2 regions of the Azotobacter bryophylli genome follow, and region 2 is predicted to be linked to the other one. Evidence: predicted binding sites of a transcription regulator. Region 2 holds the regulator's gene; the other holds the start of a gene.

Region 1 (11,994 bases), on a different contig from region 2:
TCGTCGCTGATGCCGTTGCCGCCCAGCATGTCGCGGGCCAGGCGGGCGATGTCCAGGGCCTTGCCGCAGCTGTTGCGCTTCATGATCGAGGTGATCTCCACCGCGGCGGTGCCCTCGTCCTTCATCCGCCCCAGCCGCAGGCAGCCCTGCAGGGCCAGGCAGATCTCGGTCTGCATGTCGGCCAGCTTCTTCTGGATCAGCTGGTTGGCGGCCAGCGGCCGGCCGAACTGCTGGCGGTCCAGCACGTACTGCCGCGCGGTGTGCCAGCAGGCCTCGGCGGCGCCCAGCGCGCCCCAGGCGATGCCGTAGCGCGCCGAGTTCAGGCAGGTGAACGGGCCCTTGAGGCCGCGGACCTCGGGAAAGGCGTTCTCCTCCGGCACGAACACCTCGTCCAGCACGATCTCGCCGGTAATCGAGGCGCGCAGGCCGACCTTGCCGTGGATCGCCGGGGCGGACAGCCCGGCCCAGCCCTTCTCCAGCACGAAGCCGCGGATCCGGCCTTCGTCGTCCTTGGCCCAGACCACGAAGACGTCGGCGATCGGGCTGTTGGTGATCCACATCTTGCTGCCGGTGAGGCGGTAGCCGCCGTCGACCTTCTTCGCCCGGGTGGCCATCGAGCCCGGGTCGGAGCCGTGGTTCGGCTCGGTCAGGCCGAAGCAGCCGATCCACTCGCCGCTGGCCAGCTTCGGCAGGTACTTCTGCCTCTGCGCCTCGCTGCCGAACTCGAAGATCGGCAGCATCACCAGGGAGGACTGCACGCTGAGCATCGAGCGGTAGCCGGAGTCGATGCGCTCGACCTCGCGGGCGATCAGCCCGTAGCCCACGTAGTTCAGGCCGCTGCCGCCGTACTCGGTCGGGATGGTCGCGCCGAGCAGGCCGGCCTCGCCCATCTCGCGGAAGATCGCCGGATCGGTGCGTTCATGACGGAAGGCTTCCAGCACCCGCGGCGCCAGCCGTTCGGCGGCGAACTGGCGGGCGCTGCTCTGCACCATGCGTTCCTCTTCGCCGAGCTGCTGGTCGAGCAGCAGCGGGTCTTCCCAGTTGAAGCTGACATTGCCGGCCATGGAACCATCCTCGTCGTATTGTTGTGTGAAGGTCCGATGAGTTGATCCTAGGTTCCGGCGACCGGCCCGGCAAACGACGTTTTCGCAAGCCACTGTGCGGATTTATCACACCGTAATACTGTCATTGCCTCCATGGAGCGATTCAAAGTGAGGATGCTGCACATGCGTCGCAAGATTCCCAGTACCGCCATGCTGGTCGCCTTCGAGTCGGCGGCCCGCCATCAGAGCTTCACCAAGGCCGCCGAGGAACTGGCGCTGACCCAGAGCGCGATCTGCCGGCAGATCGCCGGACTCGAGGCGTTCCTCGGCATCGAGCTGTTCCGCCGGACCCGGCGCGGAGTCCGGCTGACCGAAGACGGCCTGTCCTACAGCCGGCGCATCGCCATCCAGCTGGATGCGGTGGAACGGGACACCCTGGCGGTGATGGGCCAGCAAGGCAGCACCAGTCTCGAACTGGCGGTGGTGCCGACCTTCGCGACCCAGTGGCTGCTGCCGCGGCTGAAGGATTTCCAGCGGCTGCACCCGGAGGTGACGGTGAACCTGACCACCAACACCCGCCCCTTCCTGTTCGCCGACACGGCGTTCGATGCCGCGCTGTACTACGGCGACGACGGCTGGCCGGGCACCGAATCCCATTTCCTGATGCGCGAGAACCTAGTGCCGGTGTGCAGCCCGGAGCTGATCGCGCCGCGCCGCCAGTTGGAGGCGCACGAGATCGCCGCCCTGCCGCTGCTGCAGCAGAGCACCCGCCCCTACGTCTGGCGCCAGTGGTTCGGCTCGCTCGGGCTGGAGATCGAGGGCGACATGCGCGGCCCGCGCTACGAGCTGTTCTCCATCCTCGCCCAGGCCGCCATGCACGGCATGGGCCTGGCCCTGATCCCACCGCTGCTGATCCGGCGCGAACTGGAGGAAGGCCGGCTGATCGTGCCGATCCGGCACACCTTCATGAACGACAAGGCCTATTACCTGATCGTCCCCGAGCGCAAGGCCGAATCCGCCGCCCTGCGCGCCTTTCGCGACTGGCTGGCGGAAGAGGCCCGGCGCTACCGGACGGAGGCCAGGCTGGATTGAACGGCCACCCCGCCCCGCTCGGGGCCGGAGCGGCTTCGACGGAGCGGGCCCGGATCAGTCGCAGTCGATCAGCGAGTGGTCGCGGGTGTCCCTCATGCAGACGTAGACCAGCAACGAACAGGCGATGCCGGCGGTGATGTACCAGAAGAAGCCGGTCTCGTTGCCGATGCTCTTGAACCACAGGGCCACGTATTCGACGGTGCCGCCGGCCACCGACTGGGTCAGCGCGTAGGGCAGGCCGACGCCGATGGCGCGGATCTCGGCCGGGAACAGCTCGGCCTTGACCACCGCGTTGACCGAGGTGTAGCCGCTGACGATGACCAGGGCGAACATGATCAGGGCGAACGCCCCCCACAGGCTGGTGACGCTCTGCAGCAGGGTCAGGATCGGCACCGTGCACAGCGTGCCGAGCAGGCCGAAGCCGACCAGCAGCGGGCGCCGGCCGATCCGGTCCGACAGGGCCCCCATGATGGGTTGCAGGAGCATGAACAGGAACAGGCTCGCCGCCGAGATCAGGGTTCCCTCGCTCTTGCTCAGGCCGACGGTGTTGACCAGGTATTTCTGCATGTAGGTGGTGTAGGTGTAGAAGGCCAGGCTGCCGCCCAGGGTCAGGCCGATCACCGTGAACACTGCCTTGGGATGGCGCATCAGGGTGCGCAGCACTCCCTCCTTCGGCTGCTGGTCCCGGGCCTTGGTGAAGCTCTCGGTTTCCTCCATGTTGCGGCGCAGCCACAGGGCGGCGACGGCGCAGGCAGCGCCGATGAGGAAGGGGATGCGCCAGCCCCAGCTTTCCAGCTGCTCGGTGCTCAGCACGTTCTGCAGCAGGATCAGCACGCCCAGGGCCAACAGCTGGCCGGAGATCAGGGTCACGTACTGGAAGCTGGCGAAGAAGCCCCGGCGCTCCTTGCCGGCCATCTCCGACAGATAGGTGGCCGAGGTGCCGTACTCGCCGCCCACCGACAGCCCCTGCAGCAGGCGGGCGACCACCAGCAGGGCCGGCGCGGCGACCCCGAGGGTGGCGTAACCGGGAGTCAGGGCGATGATCAGGGAGCCGAAGCACATCAGCAGCACCGACAGCAGCAGCGCCGCCTTGCGGCCCTTGCGGTCGGCGTACACCCCCATCAGCCAGCCGCCGATGGGGCGCATCAGGAAACCGATGGCGAAAACCGCCGCCGTATTGAGCAGTTGCGCGGTCAGGTCGCCCTGGGGGAAGAACGCCTTGGCGAAGTACAGCGAGAAAGCCGCATAGACATACCAGTCGTACCACTCGACCAGATTGCCCACCGAACCGCTGAAGATCGACTTGAGCTGCTGCGAGGTGGCTTTCGGCGCCGCCGGCAGCGTCAGGGTTGTGGAGTTTTCCATCGTGCGTCCTCGTATTGTCGTTGTTATCGGGAGTGCTCAGGTTCAGCCTGGAAAGCCCGGGCGAAGCCGGAGCCACAGGTTCGGCTGCGCTTCGCGACGGGTGGCGCGTTCGATCCTAGGTAGCGCCAGGCGGGACAACAAACGAGGATTTCGCACGTCGCTGTGCCGATTCCTCACTCCGGGGCGCCGCCGATGCGCGAGCCCGATGGGCACCACGGCCGCCCACCGCTATGATCGGAGCCCATGACGCCCTCCTTCCCGATCCGCCAACCCTGCCCGCCCGGTGCCTGCACCTGCGGTCGCGAACGCCTGCTGGAGACAGGCGGGGACCTGCGCATCCTGCGCCTGACGCGCCAGGAGGAACGGCGCCTGCTCGAACGGCTGGAGAACATCGCGAGCCTGGCCGATCTCGAACACCTGCAGCGGCGGATGTACGAGCAGCTGGGAATCCGCGTGGAAATCGCCCCGGGCTTCAACGAGGTGCGCAGCATGCGCGGCTTCGCCATTCGCCTCGACGAACTGCCCGGCCTGTGCCGCAAGACCCGCCAGTCGATCCCGGCGGCGATCCGCCGCGGCCTCGACAGGCATCCGGAGATCGCCTACCGGCTGCTGGACGCCCACGACCTGCTGCGCGACGCCTGAGAATCCTCGTCCACTAACTGGGGGAGCTAAACGGGCATCGGCCAGGCAAAATGCGGGCCCCGCGCCTTCGCCGGATGAAAGGCCCGGCGTCGCGTTACCGACATTCGATTCAGGACGAGCTGTCTATGGAAAAGTGGGTGCTGTACGCCTTCATCTCGATGTTCTTCGCCGGCTTCACCTCGGTGATCGCCAAGATGGGGCTGCACGGAATCTCCGGCGAACTGGGGCTGACCATCCGCACCCTGTTCGTCTGTGCGTTCGTCCTGGCCTTCGCCGCCTGGGCGGTCCCCGTCCAGCAGCTTTCCGAGGTGAGTCCGCGCAACCTGCTCTGGCTCGGCCTGTCCGGCATCACCACCGCGTTGTCCTGGATCTTCTATTACAAGGCGCTGAAGGTCGGCGAAGTGGCGACCGTGGCCCTGATCGACAAGGGCAGCGTCGTCGTCGCCATGCTGCTGGCGTGGCTGCTGCTGCGCGAAACGATCACCCTGCGCATGCTGGCCGGGGCCGGCCTGATCGTGGCGGGCCTGCTGGTCATCGCCCGGAAGCCCTGACCCGCCGACCGGGCGGCAGGCCATGGACTGTCGGCAGGCAGCGCGACCGCCTGCCGTGGCGGAAGAAGATGCGGCGGTCGGCTCCGGCCGTCGCCAGCGGTAGACACCGACCCGAGCGGACGAACGTCGGGCTCTACGAAATCGCGAGCGGTTCGGGCCGGCGGGCCGCCACGACCGCACCGGGCCCGCGGATCTGGGCGACCGCGGCGCGCTCCGACCTTTCCTCCGTCAGCTTGAACACGCTCACCGCCTGCACCAGCTCCTGCGCCTGGCTCTGCAGGCTGGCGGCGGCAGCGGCCATTTCCTCCACCATGGCGGCGTTCTGCTGGGTGGTCCGGTCCATCTGGACGACCGCCGTCCCCACCTGGGCCACGCCCTGGGCCTGCTCGCTGCTGGCCTCGCTGATCTCGCCCATGATCTCGTTCACCCGGCGGATGCTGCCGACCACTTCCTGCATGGTGCTACCCGCCTGATCGACCAGCGCGGTGCCCTTCTCGATGCGCGCGACGCTGTCGCCGATCAGCGCCCTGATCTCCCGCGCCGCATCGGCCGAACGGCCGGCCAGGGTGCGGACCTCCCCCGCCACCACGGCGAAGCCCCGACCCTGATCGCCGGCACGGGCGGCCTCCACCGAGGCGTTGAGGGCGAGGATGTTGGTCTGGAAGGCGATGCCGTCGATCACACCGAGGATGGCGGCGATCTTGTGGCTCGAATCGTTGATGTCCTTCATGGTGTCGACCACCTGGTCCACCATGTCGCCGCCGCGGACCGCCACTTCCGCCGCGCTCTGCGCCAGCTGGTTGGCCTGGCGGGCGTTGTCGGCGTTCTGCTTGACGGTGGAACTCAGCTGCTCCATGGAAGCCGCGGTCTGCTCCAGGGCGCTGGCCTGCTGCTCGGTGCGCGCCGACAGGTCGTTGTTGCCCGCGGCGATCTCGTCGCTGGCCGTCGCCACGCCCCGCGCGCCGCCCAGAACGCTCCGCACCGCGTCGGTCAGGCCGGCGCTGATCTGGTCGATGGCCATGGTCAGCTGGCCGATCTCGTCGGTCCGCCGGCTGTGGATGCGCCGCGTCAGATCGCCCTGCGCCAGCCACTTTGCCATCTGCGTGACCTCGCCCAGGGGCGCGCTGATGATGCGGCGGATGAAGGCGTAGAACAGGACGACGGACAGCAGCAGGACCACCGCCGCGATGGCGACGTTCTTCAGGATCAGGCTGCGGATCTGCGGGGCCCACTCGTCGATGTAGACGCTGCCGACGACCACCCAGTCCCAGTTCTGGAAGTAGGCGAACGACGCCACCTTGTCGCGCGGCGTGGTCTCGTTCAGCTCCCGGTTGAGCCACGGATAGCGGATGGTGCCGTTCTTCTGCTCGAGGATTTCCCTGAGGAATTCGCGGCCGTCGCTGTCCTTGCTGGTGATGCGGTTGGCCCCTTCGGAAACCGGATGGACCAGGAAGGTCCCATAATCCTTGCCCGGCCGGGCGTCCATCACGTAGAAGTACCCCGCCTTGCCGATCTTCATCGAGCGGATTGAGGCCTTGAGCTGCTCCACGTAGTCGGTGAAATCGAGCCCGACGAAGCTCAGCCCGATCGTCTCGCCCGCCGCATTCCGGATCGGGTTGTATTGCGTCAGGTACTGGCGCCCGAACAGGGTGGCCAACCCGGTGTAGCCGTTGCCGGCGAGCGCCGCCTGGTAGGCCGGATGGGAGCGGTCCAGCTGCGTGCCGACGGCGCGCTCGCCCTTCTCGTCCTTCAGCGAAGTCGTCACCCGGACGAAGTCGTCGCCGGCTCTGACGAAGACGGTGGCCACGGCGTCGGTGCTGGTGGTGAAGCGGTCCACCACCGAGAAGTCCTGGTTGAGGACCCGATCGCCGCTGCTGAGGAGCGGCACCTGCCGGCCCTGCGGCTCGCCGCTCGCATGGGCAAGCGAGAAGGGTCCCGCGAACGAGGCCTCCAGACTCTTGGCCAGGGCATCGACCCGATGCCGCGAATCCCGGTCGAAGGACTCGATCATGGCGACCAGCAGCCGGGTCTTCTCCCCGACGTCCTCGCCGGCGCGATTCTCGACGTAGTTGGTCATGGAGTAGCTGATGGTGACGATCAGCAGCGAGACCAGCAGCCCCACCAGGCCCAACACCGTCGCGGAGAGCTTTCCGCCCAGACTCAACCCATTCCACAGGCTTTTTATTTTTTTCATCTTTTTGTTCTTTGTTTTTCGGAAAGAGGATTGGCTCTACGGAAAGCGTCCGGCGAATTTCCCGAGGAAATCGACCGCTTCATTCCATCGAGCGACGAAAAAACAGGACAGCTATCGAATAACCGGCTCCTACATGGCTGATCGAATCGTGGCGGCCCATCCGAAGCGACGTTCGACGGTCGTTTCGGACGTGCGCCTGATGGCTCTTTGCCTTTGACGAACCCACTATACAGCTATCGGCCGCGGTGCCCATCAGCCTTATAGGCGTTTCGTATAGTTGCTTTAATCGCCGCCCCGACATCCGCTGCCGGCCATGGCATTCCGCGGCCGATCTCCTACCCTTGTAACGCCTCTCCCCTCTCGCCCCCCCTGGCGGGAGCCCTGCCGTAGCCACCGAAGAGGACGAACGACCATGAGCCACGACGAACAGCAGGAGCAGCACATTCGCGAACTGGCCTACCGGATCTGGGAATCGGAGGGCCGCCCGGAAGGACAAGCGATCAGGCACTGGCGCGAGGCCTGCGAACTGGTCGGAGCCACGGGCGGAGACTCGGGGGATACCCTGGACACCGCCTCGGGCGGGGTGGAAAGCGGCGTGGCGCCGCCCATGCCCGAGCGGCGCGCCGCCGGCTGAGGGGCGAATCAGGCGTCGCGGTCGATGGCGAACGGCGACCAGGCCTGGCGCACCGGCATCACTTCCATGCGGTTGACGTTCATGTGCGCCGGCAGGGTCGCCACGTAGTAGATCTGCTCGGCGACGTCCTCGGCGCTCAGCGGCGTGGTGCCACGGTAGAGCCGGTCGGAGGCGGCCTGGTCGCCCTTGGTGCGGACCAGGGTGAATTCGGTCTCGGCGATGCCCGGGGCCAGGTCGGTGACCCTCACCCCGGTGCCGAGCAGGTCGCAGCGCAGGTTGTAGGAGAACTGTTTGACGAAGGCCTTGGTCGCGCCGTAGACGTGGCTGCCCGGATAGGGCCACTGCCCGGCGATGGAACCGAGGTTGACGATGCTGGCGCCCTCGCCGGTCTCGATCAGGGTCGGCAGCAGGGCGTGGGTGACGCTGACCAGACCGATGACGTTGGTGTCGATCATGGTCAGCCAATCGCTCAGCTCGACGGTCTGCGCCGGCTCCGGCGCCAGCGCCAGGCCGGCGTTGTTGACCAGCGTGCGGACCCGGCGGAAGCCCTCGGGCAGCTCCGCGACCACCCGCGTCACCGCCGAGCCGTCGCGCACGTCGAGCGCCGCGACATGCACCGGCACCCTGCCCGCCAGCTCGTCCTGCAGCGCCTGCAAGCGCTCGACGCGCCGGCCGGTGAGGACCAGCGACCAGCCGGCGGCGGCGAAGCGACGGGCGGCGGCGCGGCCGAAGCCCGAGGTCGCGCCGGTGATGAAGACCACATTGCTCATGGAAAAACTCCGTTTCGATCGGCAAGACATGGGCCCGGCCCGGTCGGGGCCGGAAGCCCGGTGGAATCAGTCGCTCAATTCGAGGAAGCGGCGCACCCGCTCGCTGTCCGGGTCGGTGAAGAACTTCCCGGGGGCGGCCCGCTCGATGATCCGGCCCTTCTCCAGGAACACCACCTGGTCGGAGACGGCGCGGGCGAAGTCCATCTCGTGGGTCACCAGGATCATGGTGTGGCCCTCGGCGGACATCTGCTTCATCACCGCCAGCACCTCGCCGACCCGCTCGGGGTCGAGGGCCGAGGTGGGCTCGTCGAACAGCACCACCTCCGGCTCCATGGCCAGCACCCGGGCGATGGCGACCCGCTGCTTCTGCCCGCCGGAGAGACTGAAGGGGTAACTGTCGCGCTTGTGCGCCATGCCCACCTTCTCCAGCAGCTCGACGGCCCGGCGCCGCGCCTCCTCCTTGCCCAGGCCGCGCACGTGCACCGGCGCCTCCATGACGTTCTGCAGCACGGTCAGGTGCGGCCAGAGGTTGAAGCCCTGGAAGACCATGCCGGTCCGCGCCCGGATGGAGGCGAGCCGGCGGGCGGACAGGGGCCGGCCGTTCCGCTCGTCGACGCCCATGCGCACGCCGCCGATGTGGATGCTCCCGCGGTCCGGCTCCTCCAGCCAGTTGATGCAGCGCAGCAGGGTCGACTTGCCGGAGCCGGAAGAGCCCAGCACGCTGACCACCTCGCCCCGCTTCACCTCCAGGTCGATGTCGCGCAGGACCTCCACCCCGTCGAAGCTCTTGCAGAGCCGGCGGATGCTCACGACCGGTAGTTCAGACATGTTCGAATCCCCTTTTCGCGCCGAAACGGGCGGACCACTTGATCAGCAGTTCGATGCCGATGCTGATGAGCCAGTAGAGCAGGATGACCATGAGGAAGGCCTCCATGGGCACGAAGTGGCTGGACTGGACCGAGTTGGCCGCCGCGGTCAGCTCCTGCACGGTGATGATGCCGAGGAAGGCGGTGTCCTTGAGGGCGAGGATCAGCTGGTTGCCCAGCAGCGGCCGGGTGCGGATCAGCAGCTGCGGCAGGACGAGCCGGCGGAAGGCCTTGCCCGGGGCGAAGCCGTGGGCCTGCGCCGCCTCGATCTGGCCGGCCGGCAGCATCGTCCGGCCGCCGCGCAGGATCTCGGCGAAGTAGGCGCCGTGGTACAGCACCAGGGCGATCATCCCGGCGCTCCAGGCCGGCAGGCGCACGCCGAGCTGTGGCAGGCCGTAGTACAGCAGGTAGACCAGCACCAGGAACGGCAGCATGCGCATGAGGTCGATGAAGCCGCGCAGCGCCCGCCGCGTAGGACCGGTGCGCCCTTCCAGGCCGTAGACCAGCAGGCAGCCGAGGGCGAAGGCCAGCAGCGCGGCGAGGAGGAAGATGGCGAGGGTGTCGAGGAAGCCGTCGAGGAAGGCCCCGCGGGCACGCCAGATGATTTCCCATGGGTTCATGCCCGTCTCCCGTCACATCGCCAGTCGGCCGGCCTTGCGCTCGGCCAGCGCCTGCAGCCGGACCAGCACGCCGAGGATGGCCATGTAGATCAGCGCCGCGGCGAGGATCGGCGGCAGCGGCTCGTAGGTCACCGCGCCGATGCGGTTGCTCACCCGGCTCAGGTCGACCAGGCCGATCACCGCGATGGCCGGGCTGCCCTTGATCAGGAAGGTCATCTCGTTGACCAGCCCGGGCAGGCTGCCGGCGAGCATCTGCGGCAGCATGATGCGGCGGAACAGCAGCCACGGGGTCATGCCGCAGGCCAGGGCGCTTTCCCGCTGGTCGCGGGAGAAGCCCAGGAAGGCGCCGCGCCAGATCTCCGCGTTGAAGGCCGCGGTGTTGGCGGTCAGGGCGAGGATCGCCGCGGCCTCGCGGCTCAGGTTCAGGCCCCAGCCCGGCGCGGCGAGGAAGACGAACAGGACCAGGGTCACCAGCGGCGTGGCCCGGGCCAGGCTGGTGTAGAGGATCAGCAGCTGGTCGAGGAAGGGAATCCGCGCCATCCGCAGCAGGGCGACGAGCAGCCCCAGGACCACGCCGAGGCCGATCGCCACGGCGGATATCCAGACGGTGACCCAGGCTCCGTCGAGCAGCAGCAGCCAGGCTTGTCCGTTCATGCGCTCACCTCCGCCCGTCCGCTCACTCGATGCCGGCCAGCCGGTGGAACTGCTCGGCGCTGGTGATGGGGCCGACGGGCAGCCCTGGGAACTCCTGGCCGTACCACTTGCGCTGCAGCTCGCCCAGGCGGCCGCTGGCGCGGACCTGGTCGAGGAAGCGGGTGAGGAAGGCCAGCAGCTCGGGACTGTTCTTCGGCACCGGCCAGGCGGCGTAGCCTTCGGCGGAGACCGGCAGGCCCTTGGCGAACACTCCGGGGCGGGCCCTGACCAGGTCGTTGACCGAGACGACGCCGTCGATCACGTAGTCCAGCCGGCCGTTGGCCAGGTCGGCGTAGGCCTCGGGATAGGACTGGTACTCGACTACCTCGCCCAGTTCGCCGCCGGTCTTCGCCAGCATCCGCTCCAGCTCGGGCAGGCGCGAGAGCAGCGCGCTACCGGCCTGCACGCCGAGCTTCCTGCCGCTCAGGCTGGCGATGCTGTCGAGGCGCTCGTCGTCCGCGCGGCGGATGAAGTAGTGCTGCGCCGAGGCGAACGGCGGGGCGAAGTCGAACACTCGCAGGCGCTCGTCGGTGACCAGGGCCCCGGTGAAGGCGAAGTCGTACTTGCCGCCGACCACCGCGGCCAGCAGCCCGGTCCAGGGCAGGATGTCCTGGCGCACCTCGAGCCGGGCGTAAGTCTGCAGCTCCTGCAGCAGGTCCTTGTGGAAGCCGTCCGGCTTGCCGTCGGTCATGAAGTTGTAGGGGGCGTAGTTGTCCTCGGTCGCCACCGTCAGATAACCGCGGCTGCGGATCTCCTCCAGGTCGGCGCGCGCGCCCAGGGACAACGCCAGCAGCGCCCCGGCCATCCCCAGCAGGGCTGCCCGGCGCCAGACGCCCCGGTTCCCGGAAGTTGCAGACTTGGCTTGCCGTTCTCGCATGTGATCGCTCCCTTGCCGAAGCCCGACGGACGGGAAAACCGCCTGCGCCGGGGCGTTGTTGACCGCTTGCCGAGCCACCATAGGGCCGCGCTTCCGGCCCCGGTTAGGGACAGTTGGCGGCATTCGCCGGGACAGCGCGAGCGGCGGCTTTCTGGCCTGCTCCTTGCTGGGAGGAAGGGTTGATGCGGTAAGGGAGCAACCATGATCGACCACTTCTTCCACCTGGATTTCGACAGCCAGCGGGGGCTGCAGGAGCAGCTCCGCGAGTCGCTGGTGGGGGCCATCCTCAGCGGGATCTTCCCCGCCGACGAGCCCCTGCCCTCGTGCCGGCGGCTGTCCCAGCAGCTGTCCGTCTCGCGCAATACCGTGGCCCTGGTCTACGAGAGCCTGCTGGACAGCGGCTACCTGCAGAGCCGGCCGCGCAGCGGCTACTACCTGCACCCGGACTACCGCGGCCCGGGCGCGCCGAAGGCCGCCGCGGCGCAGGAGGAACGGTGCGAGGAACGGGCGGCCGGCGCCCCGGAATGGGGCGAGCGTCTCAAGTGCCAGCCCAGGATGCGCCAGGGACTGCTGCGGCCGAGCAACTGGATGCAGTTCGCCTACCCCTTCATCTACGGCCAGCCGAACAGCGAGCTGTTCCCCCTGGA
Region 2 (11,994 bases):
TGCGGACCTGAAGATGCTGGCCGGGCCAGTCCTGATCATCCTGATCCTGTCGATGATGATCCTGCCGCTGCCGCCGTTCATCCTCGACCTGTTCTTCACCTTCAACATCGCCCTGGCGATCATGGTGCTGCTGGTCAGCATGCTCACCGAGAAGCCGCTGGATTTCGCGGCCTTCCCCTCGGTCCTGCTGTTCACCACCCTGCTGCGCCTGTCCCTCAACGTCGCCTCGACCCGGGTGGTGCTGATGGAGGGCCACCAGGGCACCGGCGCCGCCGGCAAGGTGATCGAGGCCTTCGGCGAATTCCTCATCGGCGGCAACTTCGCCGTCGGCCTGGCGGTGTTCATGATCCTGGTGATCATCAACTTCATGGTGATCACCAAGGGCGCCGGGCGGATCGCCGAGGTGGGCGCGCGCTTCACCCTCGACTCCATGCCCGGCAAGCAGATGGCAATCGACGCCGACCTCAACGCCGGCCTGATCGGCGAGGCCGAGGCGCGCCAGCGCCGCCGCGAGGTGGCCCAGGAAGCCGACTTCTACGGTTCCATGGACGGCGCCAGCAAGTTCGTCCGCGGCGACGCCATGGCCGGCCTGGTGATCATGGGCGTGAACATCCTCGGCGGCCTGCTGATCGGCATGCTGCAGCACGGCATGAGCTTCTCCGACGCGGCGCACACCTACGTCATCCTGACCATCGGCGACGGCCTGGTGGCGCAGATCCCGGCGCTGGTCATCTCCATCGCCGCCGGCGTCACCGTGTCCCGGGTGAACACCGAGCAGGACGTCGGCCAGCAGATGATCGGCCAGCTGTTCAACCGGCCGCAGGTGCTGTTCATCGCCGCCGGGGTGATCGGCCTGCTCGGCCTGGTGCCGGGCATGCCCAACTTCGTCTTCCTGCTGTTCGCTTCCCTGCTCGGCGGCCTGGGCTGGTGGATGACCCAGCGCGAGCAGACGCAACTGCTGGACAAGGCGGTCAAGGAAGTACCGCAGGCCGCCCTGGAAACCCCGGAAGCCAGCTGGGACGACGTGCAGCTGGTGGACACCCTGGGCCTGGAGGTCGGCCACCGGCTGATCCCGCTGGTGGACAACCGCCAGCAGGGCGAGCTGCTCACCCGGATCAAGAGCGTGCGCAAGAAGTTCGCCCAGGACGTCGGCTTCCTGCCGCCGGTGGTGCACATCCGCGACAACCTGGAGCTCGGCCCCAACACCTACGTGATCACCCTCAAGGGCGTCGAGATCGGCCGCGGCGAGATCTATCCCGGCAAGTGGCTGGCGATCGACCCCGGTCAGGTCAGCGGCAAGCTCGACGGCGTTCCCACCACCGACCCGGCGTTCGGCCTGCCGGCGATCTGGGTCGACCCCAAGCTGCGCGAGCACGGACAGATCTACGGCTACACGGTGGTCGACGCCGGCACGGTCACCGCCACCCACCTCAACCACCTGCTGCACCGCCATGCCGCCGATCTGCTCGGGCGCAGCGAGGTGCAGCGCCTGCTGGACAAGCTCGGCGGGGAGAACAAGGCACTGGTCGAGGAGGTCGTGCCCAAGGTGGTCTCCCTCGGCACCCTGCAGCGCATCTTGCAGAGCCTGCTGGAGGAAGAGGTGTCGATCCGCGACCTGCAGACCATCCTCGACGCGCTGGCCGAGCACGGCGCGGGGCAGCCGGCCGACGCCCAGGATCTCGCCGCCGTGGTCCGCGTGGCCCTGGGCCGCGCCATCACCCAGCAGTGGTTCCCCGGCCAGACCGAGCTGCACGTGATCGGCCTCGACTTCAACCTGGAACAGGTGCTGATGCAGGCGGTGAACAGCGGCGGCGCGCTGGAGCCGGGGCTGGCCGACAACCTCATGCAGCAGACCGAGACCGCCCTGGCCCGCCAGGAAGCCAGCGGCGAACCGCCGGTGCTGGTGGTGCCGGCCAGGCTGCGCGCCCTGCTGGCGCGCTTCCTGCGCCGCCGCCTGCGCCAGCTGGCGGTGATGTCGCTGATGGAAATTCCCGAAGACCGCACCCTGCGGGTAACCAGCCTGATCGGAGGCAATAACCGATGAGCGTCAGACGTTTCGTCGCGGCCAACAGTCGCGAGGCCATGCGCCTGGTGCGCGCGGCCCTGGGCGAGGATGCCCTGATCCTGTCCAACCGCAGCATTCCCGAAGGGGTGGAGATCCTCGCCCTGGCCGAGGACGACCAGCAGCTGCTCGCCGCCAGCGCCACCCCGCAACCGCCGGCCGCGCCCCCGGCTCCCAGACCGGCCCCGCCCGCCGCGCCGGCCGCCTCGCCGCCGCCGATGAACTACCGCCAAGCCTCCAGCCTGGCCGCCTACGCCGCCCAGGCCCCGCGCCCGGATGAAGCCCCGGTCGCGGCCGCCGATTTCGCCGCCCTCGGCCAGCGCCTGCTCGGCGAGATCCAGGACATGCGCGCGCTGCTCGACCGGCAGATACAGGCCCCGCAGACCGCCGGCTGCCGCGCCCAGCTGCAACAGCGCCTGCTCGGCGCCGGCTTCGGCCCCTGGCTGAGCGGCGAGATCCTCGCCAGCTTGCCGGCCGAGCTGGCCGCGGCGGGCGCCGACGACCCAGCCCTGCAGGCCTGGCTGGAGCGCCAGCTGGCGGCGCACCTGCCGGTGCAGGAGGACGAATCCGACCTGCTCGACCACGGCGGGGTGATCGCTCTGGTCGGCCCCACCGGAGTCGGCAAGACCACCACCACCGCCAAGCTGGCGGCACGCTACGTGATGCGCCACGGCGGCAGCCAGGTGGCCCTGGTCACCACCGACAGCTTCCGGATCGGCGCCCATGAACAGCTGCGCATCTACGCCCGCCTGCTCGGCGTCGAGGTGCACGCGCTGGGCGCCGACGCACCGCTCGACGCCCTGCTCGCCGAACTGGCCGGCAAGCGCCTGGTCATCATCGACACCGTCGGCATGAGCCAGCGCGACCAGCGCCTGCTGGTGCAGATCAACCAGCTCGGCGCCGCCGGCCGCCCGGTGCGGCTGATGCTGCTGCTCAACGCCGCCAGCCACGGCGACACCCTGGAAGAGGTGGTCGACACCTACCAGCGCGCCGCCCTGGCCGCTGGCAACCGGCTCGCCGACTGCATCGTCAGCAAGTCCGACGAGGCCGCGCGGCTGGGCCCGGTGCTGGACATCCTGATCCGCCACGGGCTGCGCCTGCACTACCTGTCCACCGGCCAGCAGGTGCCCGAGGACCTGCAGCCGGCCGAAGCCCTGCCGCTGCTGCGCCAGGCCCTGGCGGTCAGCCAGCCGTCGCCCTTCGTTCCGGAAAACCCGCCCGCCGGCAACCACCAGCGCCTGGACGTCTGGGCCCGCGGCCTGCTCGGCCAGGGCCGCGCGCTGGCCGCGGTGCTCGACAGCCTGCGCCGGGAAGTCGACGGCTTCGCCTTGCTGGAAAGCGCCTGGCGCCTCGCCGCACTGCCGGTCGGCGTGCAGGGCGAGCGTCTGAGCCGCCTGCTCGCCGCCCTGGACGCCGCACCGCCGGTCAGCGGTCCGCGGCAGCTGCTGTGGGGACGAAGCAAACCGGTGTCCGGCGCGACTTGGAACATGCCGCTGCTGGCCCTGGACGCCGCGGGCCGGCTGCAGGTGCGACCCTGGCTGGCCCACTGGCTGCCCACCGGCCAGGCGCAGCGCCTGCTCTGGGCCGGGGAGCGGCTGAGCGCGCGCCGCCACCTGCTGGCGGCCTGCCCGGACGGCGAGGCCCTGCGCCAACTGGCCGACCTGCGCAGCCCCTGGCTGTGCCCGGTAGGCAGCAGCAACCGGGTCGGCTACCAGGGCGGGCGCTATACCCTCGGCCAGTTGGCCGAGGTCAGCGAATTCCATTCCAGCCTGACGCTGCGCCACCGCGGCCGGACCCTGCAACTGGAGCTGAATCAGCTGCCGGTGCAGCTGCGCGGCCCCAGCGCCGAGATGCCGTTCTGGCCCGTGCAGGCCTGGTTCGGCGCCCTGCGCGATCCCGATAGCGGCCAGCCGCTCGCCCAGCGCCAGTGGCTGGCCTGGTCGCCGCAGCCGGGGCGGGAGTCCCTCGCCGAGCAGGCCGACGGTCTACGCCTGCAGCTGTCCTACGACGACCTGCCGGCACTGACCCTGCGCGCCTGGCAGGCCCTGGGCGAATCCCACGGCCAGCTGCAAACCGAACTGCGCCTGTTCCTCGCCGCCGGCCTCGCCGCCTGCGCCAAGCGCCTGGATCAGGCCACGGAGGACTGGGCGATGGACGTCCGCGCGCAGCTGCTCGGCCTCTGCCCCGGCCGCCGCCAGCGCGGCCCGGCCCAGCAGCTCGAGGCCCTGCTGCATCTGCTGACCGCCGGCGACGCCTTCCGCCAGCTCGGCGCCGCCGGCGACGGGCTGCACTGATGCCCATCGCCGGAACCGGCAGCCACGGGCTGGGCATCGACCAGGCCGCCGGCCTGCGCCGCTGGGCCGAGCAGCAGGGCCTGGCGGCTGCGCCAGCGCCCGCCGCCGAGCCGCCGCCGGCGGCGCCGACCGAGCGCCGTACCCTGATGGTGGTCGGTCTGTCGTCCGGACCGGAGCGGCAACAGCTGGAGTGGGTACGGCAGGCCCTGGCGCGCTGGTACGCCAACGGCCACGCCTGGCTCGGCGCCCCCGACCACTGGCGCCTGGTCGCCCTGCAGGCGGACAGCCCGCATCTGCACACCCTGGCCTGCCAGCAACCGCGTTGGGGCCTGTGGGTGGACGGCGACCTGGACAGCTTCCGCCGCGCCTACCTGTGCCTGCGCCGGCTGCGCGAAAGCGGCGGGCCGCGTCGCCTGCTGGTCCTGCATCCGGGCTTCCCCAGCCATGCCGGCCTGCTCGACAACCTGCGCCAGGCCGCCGCCCGCTTCCTCGACATCGAGCTATTGCTGCTCGCCGAACAGCCGGTGGCGACGCCATGAGCCGCATCGCTCGCCGGCTGCTCCCGGCGCTGTTGCTCTGCCAGCTCTTCGCCGCCGCGGCCGCCGACGGCCCGCCCGCAGTGGAGGCCGGCCCCGGCAGCTGGCACGGCCGCATCGGCAATCTCTGGCTGCGCCTGCCCGGCCGGGAAACCGCCAGTTCAGCCCTGCAGCCGCCGACGCTGGCCCACGGCCGGCGACTCGCCCAGGTGCGCTGGAGCTTCTCCCTGCCGCCGGCCGCACCGGTCCAGGCCTGGCTCTGCCACCCGAGCCGCTGCCTCGAACTGAAGCAGCCGCGCGGCAGCAGCGGGGTCCTGGCCGGCCTGGACGCCGGCCAGCCGTTGCAGCTGCGCTTTCGCCTGGCAGCCGGGGCAGAGCCCTTGCAGGTGCGCCAGATCGAGCTAATCGCCGAGTACCGCTAGCCGCGGCAAAGCCCGGAAAAGCCCGATTACCCGGCGACTGTTCCGGGCTTTCCCGCGGCTGGGGCAGGGTAACAATGGGAGACCGCGCTCCCGTGCCAACGGGCCGGGGACGGCGCGCCGCAACTCAAACACTCCGGGCCAGCAGGATGTATACGGCACAGGGCAAACTCAGACAGCGCGACCTGCTCGAACAGCATCTGCCCCTGGTGCGTCGGCAGGCCCTCAACCTGCAGACCAGACTACCGGCCAGCGTCGAGCTGGACGATCTGATCCAGGCCGGCACCATCGGCCTGCTCGACGCCCTCTCGCGCTACGACGTCGGCCAGGGCGCCAGCTTCGCCACCTTCGCCAGCCAGCGCATCCGCGGCGCGATGCTCGACGAGCTGCGCAGCCGCGACTGGGTGCCGCGCAGCGTGCGGCGCAATGCCCGGGAGCTGGAAGACACCATGCGCCGGCTGCAGCAGCGCCTCGGCCGCCCCCCCGAGGAGCGCGAAGTGGCAGCGGCCATGGGCCTCGATCTCGACGAATACCGCCAGCTGCTGATGGACACCAACGGCAGCCAGTTGGTGGCGATCGACGAACTGGGCGAGGACGAGATCGATGCCATGAGCAGCGGCCACTATGCCTCGCCCTTCGCCGAACTGGCCGAAGGGCGCGACCGAGAGCGCCTGGTCAAGGCCATCGAGGCGCTTCCCGAGCGGGAAAAGCTGGTGCTCGGCCTGTATTATCAGGAAGATCTCAACCTCAAAGAAATCGGCGCCGTTCTCAGGGTCAGCGAATCGCGCGTCTGCCAGCTGCACAGCCAGGCAGTCTCGCGCCTGCGCAGCAGCCTAGCCGAATAGCCCGCACCGGACTTCCGGCCGGCTCGCCGGCGGCTGCCGGTCTCCCCTGCAATCGCCATGACAGATGGAAACGGCCGAGCGCCTTGCCCCGCCGATGGTAAAGAACAGAATGGAACAGCCCAGCGAGTCGTATCTCCGCATCGAAAATCCCTCCCAGTGCCAGGATCTGCTGGAGAAACTCTGCGAACTGGGCGGCGTGCAGCTGCTCGGTCTGTCCCCCGACGGGCAGTCGCAACCGGTCCTGCTGATGGACGTGCACGCCGGCGAGCAGTTGGTCCTCGATCTGACCTCCTCGCCGGAACTGGCCCCGCAGCTGGCGAAGGACGGCGACGGTTGCCAGCTGACCGGCTGGGTCGACAGGGGACTGCTGCGCACGGCGCCGCTGCACGAATGGCTGCCCCTGGACGTGCCCGGGCGGACGCAGATGGCCTGTGCCTGGCCGGAGTGGGTGGAGATCCTGCAGCGCCGCGGCTCGTTCCGCGCCGAACTGACCTCGCGCATGACGGTGCCGGTGGAACTGCAGATGACCGCCGACGCCAAGCCGCTGGGCGGACGCCTGCTGAACCTGTCGCAGGGCGGTTGCCAGGTCGAGCTGCCGGCCACCCAGGCCGCCGAGCTGCAGATCGGACAGAGCATCGAGCGCATCACCCTGTGCTTCCCCAGCGGCCAGAAGATCGACCTGCAGGCGCAGATCCGCCAGCGCCAGGTCAGCCGGGACTGGCTGGCCGTGCGCTTCGGCTGCGCCTTCGGCGCCGTTCGCGCCGATCAGGAGCGGCGGCTGTGGTTCTACGTCCGCGAGATCGAGCGGGAGGCCGCACGCAGTGCCCTGGACGGGGACAATCGCGCCCCCTCGGCGCTGTTCCAACCGCCGCGCGCCGCTCCTCCCGGTCAGCGCCAGCACGGCCTCGATTACATCACACCGATGGCCAGACGCCTGGCGCGGGTGGCGCTCTACCTCAACAGCCAGTTGCTGCACCTGCAGCACGGCCAAAACATCGACCCGGCCCAACTGTCGCGCTTCACCGAATCCCTGCTCGCCCTGCTGGAGGACGATCGCGAAGAACTGCTGTTTGCCGTGCACTGCCTGACCGACGACCAACCGCTGATCCAGCACTGCATCGCCGTAGCCGTGCGCCTTTCCGATCTGGCCCGCAGCCAGGGGCTGCCCAACGACCTGATCAAGGCCATCTGCGCCTGTGCGCTGATCCACGACCTGGGCAAGGGCCTGCTGCCGCCGGAGCTGCTGCGCAGCGAATCCTTCGACCCGACCCAGCGGGAGGCCTTCGCCCGCCACGTGGAGCTACTGCGCGAACGGATGGTCGGCTGCAAGTGGCTGCCCGAAGCGGTGGTCAAGGGCGTGATCGGCAACATCAACGAGCGCCTGGACGGCAGCGGTTACCCACAGGGGCTCAAGGGCGAGCAGCTGGGCGAGCTGGCGCGCGTGGCGGCGGTGGTCGACGTCATCGACGCCATGGGCCGCCCCCGTCCGGACCGCCCGCAGCAGACCATCAGCGGCATCTACCGGGACCTGCTCAACCGCGACAGCCAGCTCGATCGGCGCTGGTGCCAGAACTACGTCCGCCACTTCGGCCTGATCCCGATCGGTACGCTGGTGCGCTTCGCCGGCGGCGCGCTGGGCTGGGTCGAGCGGCTGGACCGCGACCGGCGCATCGCCCAGGTCCGCCTCACCGATCAGCCCGGCCTGCGCGGCGCCGCCCTCAGCGAACCGGTCTCCGGCAGCGAATTGATCGCCCTGGGCCAGGTCGAGGGACTGGTGGCGCCGACGGCGAACGACGCCTGACGCCTGCCGACGGAGAGGGCACGGCAGCGGCCGAAGCCCGGTGCAGGCCCTGCCTTCAGGCCGTGCCCTGGAACAGGAGACCGCGCAGCTTGTCCAGGTTCTGGGCGAAGCGCAGCACCTCCTCGCTGGGGATCTGCAGGATCACCTTGCCACTATCCATGTCGACCACCTGGGTGACCACTCGCGAGTCCGGATCAGTCGGATCGCTCAGATGGAATTCGACACCGTAGTTCTTCAGCACTTCGTTGATGCGCTGCACCGGGGCAACCAGCTGATCGCGGGCGATCAGAGACGGCTGTGCGCTGTCGGACTGTGCGGCGGCACTACCGGCCACCGGCAACTGATCGAGGACCTTTTCCAGACGCTGGCGCGGCGTCAGATTGCTCAGCGACGGCGAAGAGGAGGCGCCACTGGCATCGAGCAGGGGGGAACTCATGTTTGTATCCTCCGTGAAAAAACGAGATGACCAAGGATCCTTATCGGCAGAGGGAATAGGAATCTTTAGCCGATCCCGTATCCAGCAGAAAATTCCCCATAAAAAACCGGCCTATGCCCTCCCTTGTTCGTGGCTTATGGCTCCGCGAGCAGATGGTAGACTTGCCCCGTAGCTAAGTTGGCGAGTCGCAGCATGAGAATCAGCGTATTTGGAAGCGGTTATGTGGGTTTGGTATCGGGCGCCTGTCTCGCCGACGTGGGACACGAGGTGCTCTGCATGGATGTCGATCCCGAGCGCATCGCCACGCTGCGCGCCGGGGAAGTACCTATCCACGAACCGGGCCTGGACGGACTGATCCGGCAGAATGCCGAGGCCGGCCGCCTGCGCTTCACCACCGATACCGAGGAAGCGGTGCAGTTCGGCAGCCTGCTGTTCATCGCCGTGGGCACGCCACCCGACGAAGACGGCAGCGCCGACCTGCAATACGTGCTGGCGGTGGCCGAGAGCATCGGCCGGTACATGCAGGACTACAAGGTGGTGATCGACAAGTCCACCGTGCCGGTGGGCACCGCCGACAAGGTCAGGGCCACCGTCCAGGCCGCCCTCGATGCCCGCGGCATCCCGCTCGATTTCGACGTCTGCTCCAACCCGGAATTCCTCAAGGAAGGCGCCGCCATCGAGGACTTCACCCGCGGCCCGCGCATCGTCGTGGGTACCGACTCGGAGCGGGTTCGCGAAGCCATGCGCGAGTGCTACGCGCCCTACAACCGCAACCACGACAAGCTGATGTTCATGAGCGTGCGCGCCGCCGAGCTGACCAAGTACGCGGCCAACGCCATGCTCGCCACCAAGATCAGCTTCATGAACGAAATGGCCAATCTGGCCGAACGCCTGGACGTGGACATCGAGGAAGTACGCCGCGGCATCGGCTCGGACCCGCGCATCGGCTACCACTTCATCTATCCGGGCTGCGGCTACGGCGGCTCCTGCTTCCCCAAGGACGTCCAGGCCCTGTGCCGCACCGCCCGCCAGGTCGATTACCCGGCCCAGCTGCTGGAGGCGGTCGAGGAGGTCAACAACCGGCAGAAGGGCACGCTGTTCGCCAAGCTGAACCAGGCCCTGGACGGGCAGCTGGCCGGCAAGACCATCGCCCTCTGGGGCCTGGCCTTCAAGCCCAATACCGACGACATGCGCGCCGCCCCCAGCCGCACCCTGATGGAGGCCCTCTGGGCGGCCGGCGCCAAGGTGCAGGCCTACGATCCGGAAGCGATGAAGGAATGCCGGAGAATCTACGGCGAACGCGACGATCTGATGCTGGCCGGAGATCGCATCCAGGCGGTGAGAGGCGCCGATGCCCTGGTGATCTGCACCGAATGGAAGGAATTCCGCACGGTGGATTTCGCCTGGCTCAAGCGGGAGCTCAACCTGCCGGTCGTGGTGGACGGCCGCAACCTCTACGAGCCCAAAGCGCTGCAGCAGGCGGGACTGCTGTATTACGGGGTGGGAAGGGGAGACTCGGCAAGCCGCTGTGTCCGCCCCGAAGCATAAGCCTGAAGTGCCGGGCATGACTCTCCAGGCACCGTCGCCAAGTGTCGTGCTGCCGCCTCCAGGCCGCTCCATGCAGGTTATCGCCTCACCGAGAGACATCCGAACTAGCGAAACGGAAAGCCAAAATGGCGCAATTCCCGACCCTTGCTCATCGGTTCCGGCTAGAGCGGCATATGATTACGCCCCGCTCGGACGCAGCAACGGACTCTCTCAATACTGAATGCTTCACTTGACTGTAATGTCGTCGTCAAGGCCGCCTATTAATGGAAATTTCATTCTTCACAAGTCATACGAACTCTGACCGCGTCATCGAGATCCTGCAGGATATCGACCATGCACTTGCCATCAACCAGCAGCGATTTTTCGAAGTTCGCGGTTGTTGCGATGCGCGTCAGGGCGGTAAGAACTCCATTGCCTTCTCCCCATCGCTGAATCCGGATGAGAGCGAAGAAAAGCTGCAGGACTGCATTGTCCTGACCGAAAGTCCCATGACCAGGCAGGACACGACCAACCTATATGTCACGGTCGATGATGCCCGCGCCGTATTCATCGCGCTGCTGGACAGACTGACCACCGAGCTCGGCCTGCAGCCCTATACATCCATCATGTCGGCGGACATATCGATTTCGCCCCTTGCCAGAATCCATCCTTCTGCCTGTCTGGAGGAGGGGGTCAAGATTAGTGACGGTGCGGTGATATCCGCTGGCTGCGTGATAAAGCGCGGCACTCAAATCGGATGTAATACCGTCATTCGAGAAAACAGCGTGATCGGCTGCGACGGAATAACGGTATACAAGAATAAGAATGGGGATCTGATGAAGTTCCCCCATGTCTGCGGCGTCGTCATCGGAGAGAACACCGAAATAGGCGCCGGCTGCGTCGTAGCGAGAGGAATATTGAGCTCGACCCGGATTGGCAGCAATGTCGTGATCGGCAATCTCAGTAACATCGGACATGGCGCGACCGTCGCCGACGATGTCTGGATGTCCGTCGGTACCCTGATAGGCGGACATACCCATATCGGGCGCAAGGCCACCATCGGCATGGGTTCCAGAATCCGTGACAATCAACTCGTCGGCGACCATGCCTCGATCGGTATGGGCAGCGTGGTGGTCAAGTCCGTCGATCCCGGGACCTCGGTATTCGGCAATCCGGCCAAACGCATGGCAACCCTGACAACCGGCCCCAAACGCTGAGGAAAGAAATGCAGGTCAAGACAGCCTTCCCATTCAAGGGTGGGAGAACCTACGTGCATGGCACCAGCATGTTCGATGAGATAGGGGAGCTTCTGAAGAGTCAGGGATGCGTCGGTGCCCGAATCGATATTGCCTTTCGCAAGATGATTCCGAACCCGAACTGCACGCTGGAAATCCGTCCGCCGCAGGCGGATGACAGCGTCGTCGCCACCATAAGCCGGCCGGAGGGAGACGATCTGGTGATCTGCCTGAATCCCGAGGCAGAGATGGCCGAGCCGGTAGGCATCGAGTACGACGAAGACCGGATCGGGGAATCTGCCGAGATCGATGGCTCCACGATCACCTCCATACGGCCTTCGGGTTACTCGGATGTGGAGATCATGGTCGCCCTGTGCAAGAAATTGCATCAGACGCACTTCGCTGCCGGAAAACGGTGGGTATTCAGTCGTTTCAAGGGAAGAATTCCGCTGGATCTCGGGGAAGACGTCCAATTGCGCATAGTCCGTGCGGTAGGAACCCGCCTGACGTGCAGCGAGGTCTATACGGCCGGCAGCAAAGTCGGCGAAATCTACTTTTCGTGAGAGTCCGGTCGGAACAATGAATCCCTTGAAATTCCATATCGGCATCCAAGAGATCGCCACCTACATTCCCCAGACCTGCATCGATAATCTCGAACAGGGCAAGCGCTTCGACGTCGAGGAAAGCTTCATTCTGGAGAAGATCGGTTGCCGCAGCCTCCCGCGCCTGTCCGAAGGGGAGAGCGTGACCAGCGCCTGCGCGAGCGCCTACCAGCGGCTACTGCAGAAGCTCCCGGTCGATAGTCAGGAAATCGAGTGCATCGTCGTCTGCACCCAGAC

What was found. Region 2 encodes FliA, which starts transcription of late flagellar genes. Its sites were predicted from a motif close to CTAAAGTTTNNNNNNNNNNNGCCGNTAA; they were not measured.
Region 1: the regulator FliA is predicted to act here: its motif matches at 7,146-7,173, upstream of ACFOJE_RS19160 (methyl-accepting chemotaxis protein).

The regions. Positions count from the first base shown of each region.
Region 1 is NZ_JBHRSJ010000035.1:56,693-68,686, reverse strand. It holds gene ACFOJE_RS19185 (acyl-CoA dehydrogenase) at 1-1,064, opposite strand, end outside; gene ACFOJE_RS19180 (LysR family transcriptional regulator) at 1,227-2,135, shown strand; gene ACFOJE_RS19175 (MFS transporter) at 2,190-3,500, opposite strand; gene ACFOJE_RS19170 (hypothetical protein) at 3,744-4,142, shown strand; gene ACFOJE_RS19165 (EamA family transporter) at 4,268-4,693, shown strand; gene ACFOJE_RS19160 (methyl-accepting chemotaxis protein) at 4,827-6,887, opposite strand; gene ACFOJE_RS19155 (DUF2934 domain-containing protein) at 7,300-7,521, shown strand; gene ACFOJE_RS19150 (SDR family NAD(P)-dependent oxidoreductase) at 7,530-8,291, opposite strand; gene ACFOJE_RS19145 (amino acid ABC transporter ATP-binding protein) at 8,358-9,119, opposite strand; gene ACFOJE_RS19140 (amino acid ABC transporter permease) at 9,112-9,777, opposite strand; gene ACFOJE_RS19135 (amino acid ABC transporter permease) at 9,790-10,431, opposite strand; gene ACFOJE_RS19130 (transporter substrate-binding domain-containing protein) at 10,454-11,347, opposite strand; gene pdxR (MocR-like pyridoxine biosynthesis transcription factor PdxR) at 11,549-11,994, shown strand, end outside.
Region 2 is NZ_JBHRSJ010000017.1:65,616-77,609, forward strand. It holds gene flhA (flagellar biosynthesis protein FlhA) at 1-2,044, shown strand, start outside; gene flhF (flagellar biosynthesis protein FlhF) at 2,041-4,356, shown strand; gene ACFOJE_RS10130 (hypothetical protein) at 4,356-4,895, shown strand; gene ACFOJE_RS10135 (flagellar protein FlhE) at 4,892-5,314, shown strand; gene ACFOJE_RS10140 (RNA polymerase sigma factor FliA) at 5,461-6,156, shown strand; gene ACFOJE_RS10145 (HD domain-containing phosphohydrolase) at 6,266-7,957, shown strand; gene ACFOJE_RS10150 (flagellar protein FlaG) at 8,013-8,393, opposite strand; gene ACFOJE_RS10155 (UDP-glucose dehydrogenase family protein) at 8,586-9,941, shown strand; gene ACFOJE_RS10160 (hypothetical protein) at 10,205-11,137, shown strand; gene ACFOJE_RS10165 (hypothetical protein) at 11,146-11,718, shown strand; gene ACFOJE_RS10170 (ketoacyl-ACP synthase III) at 11,735-11,994, shown strand, end outside.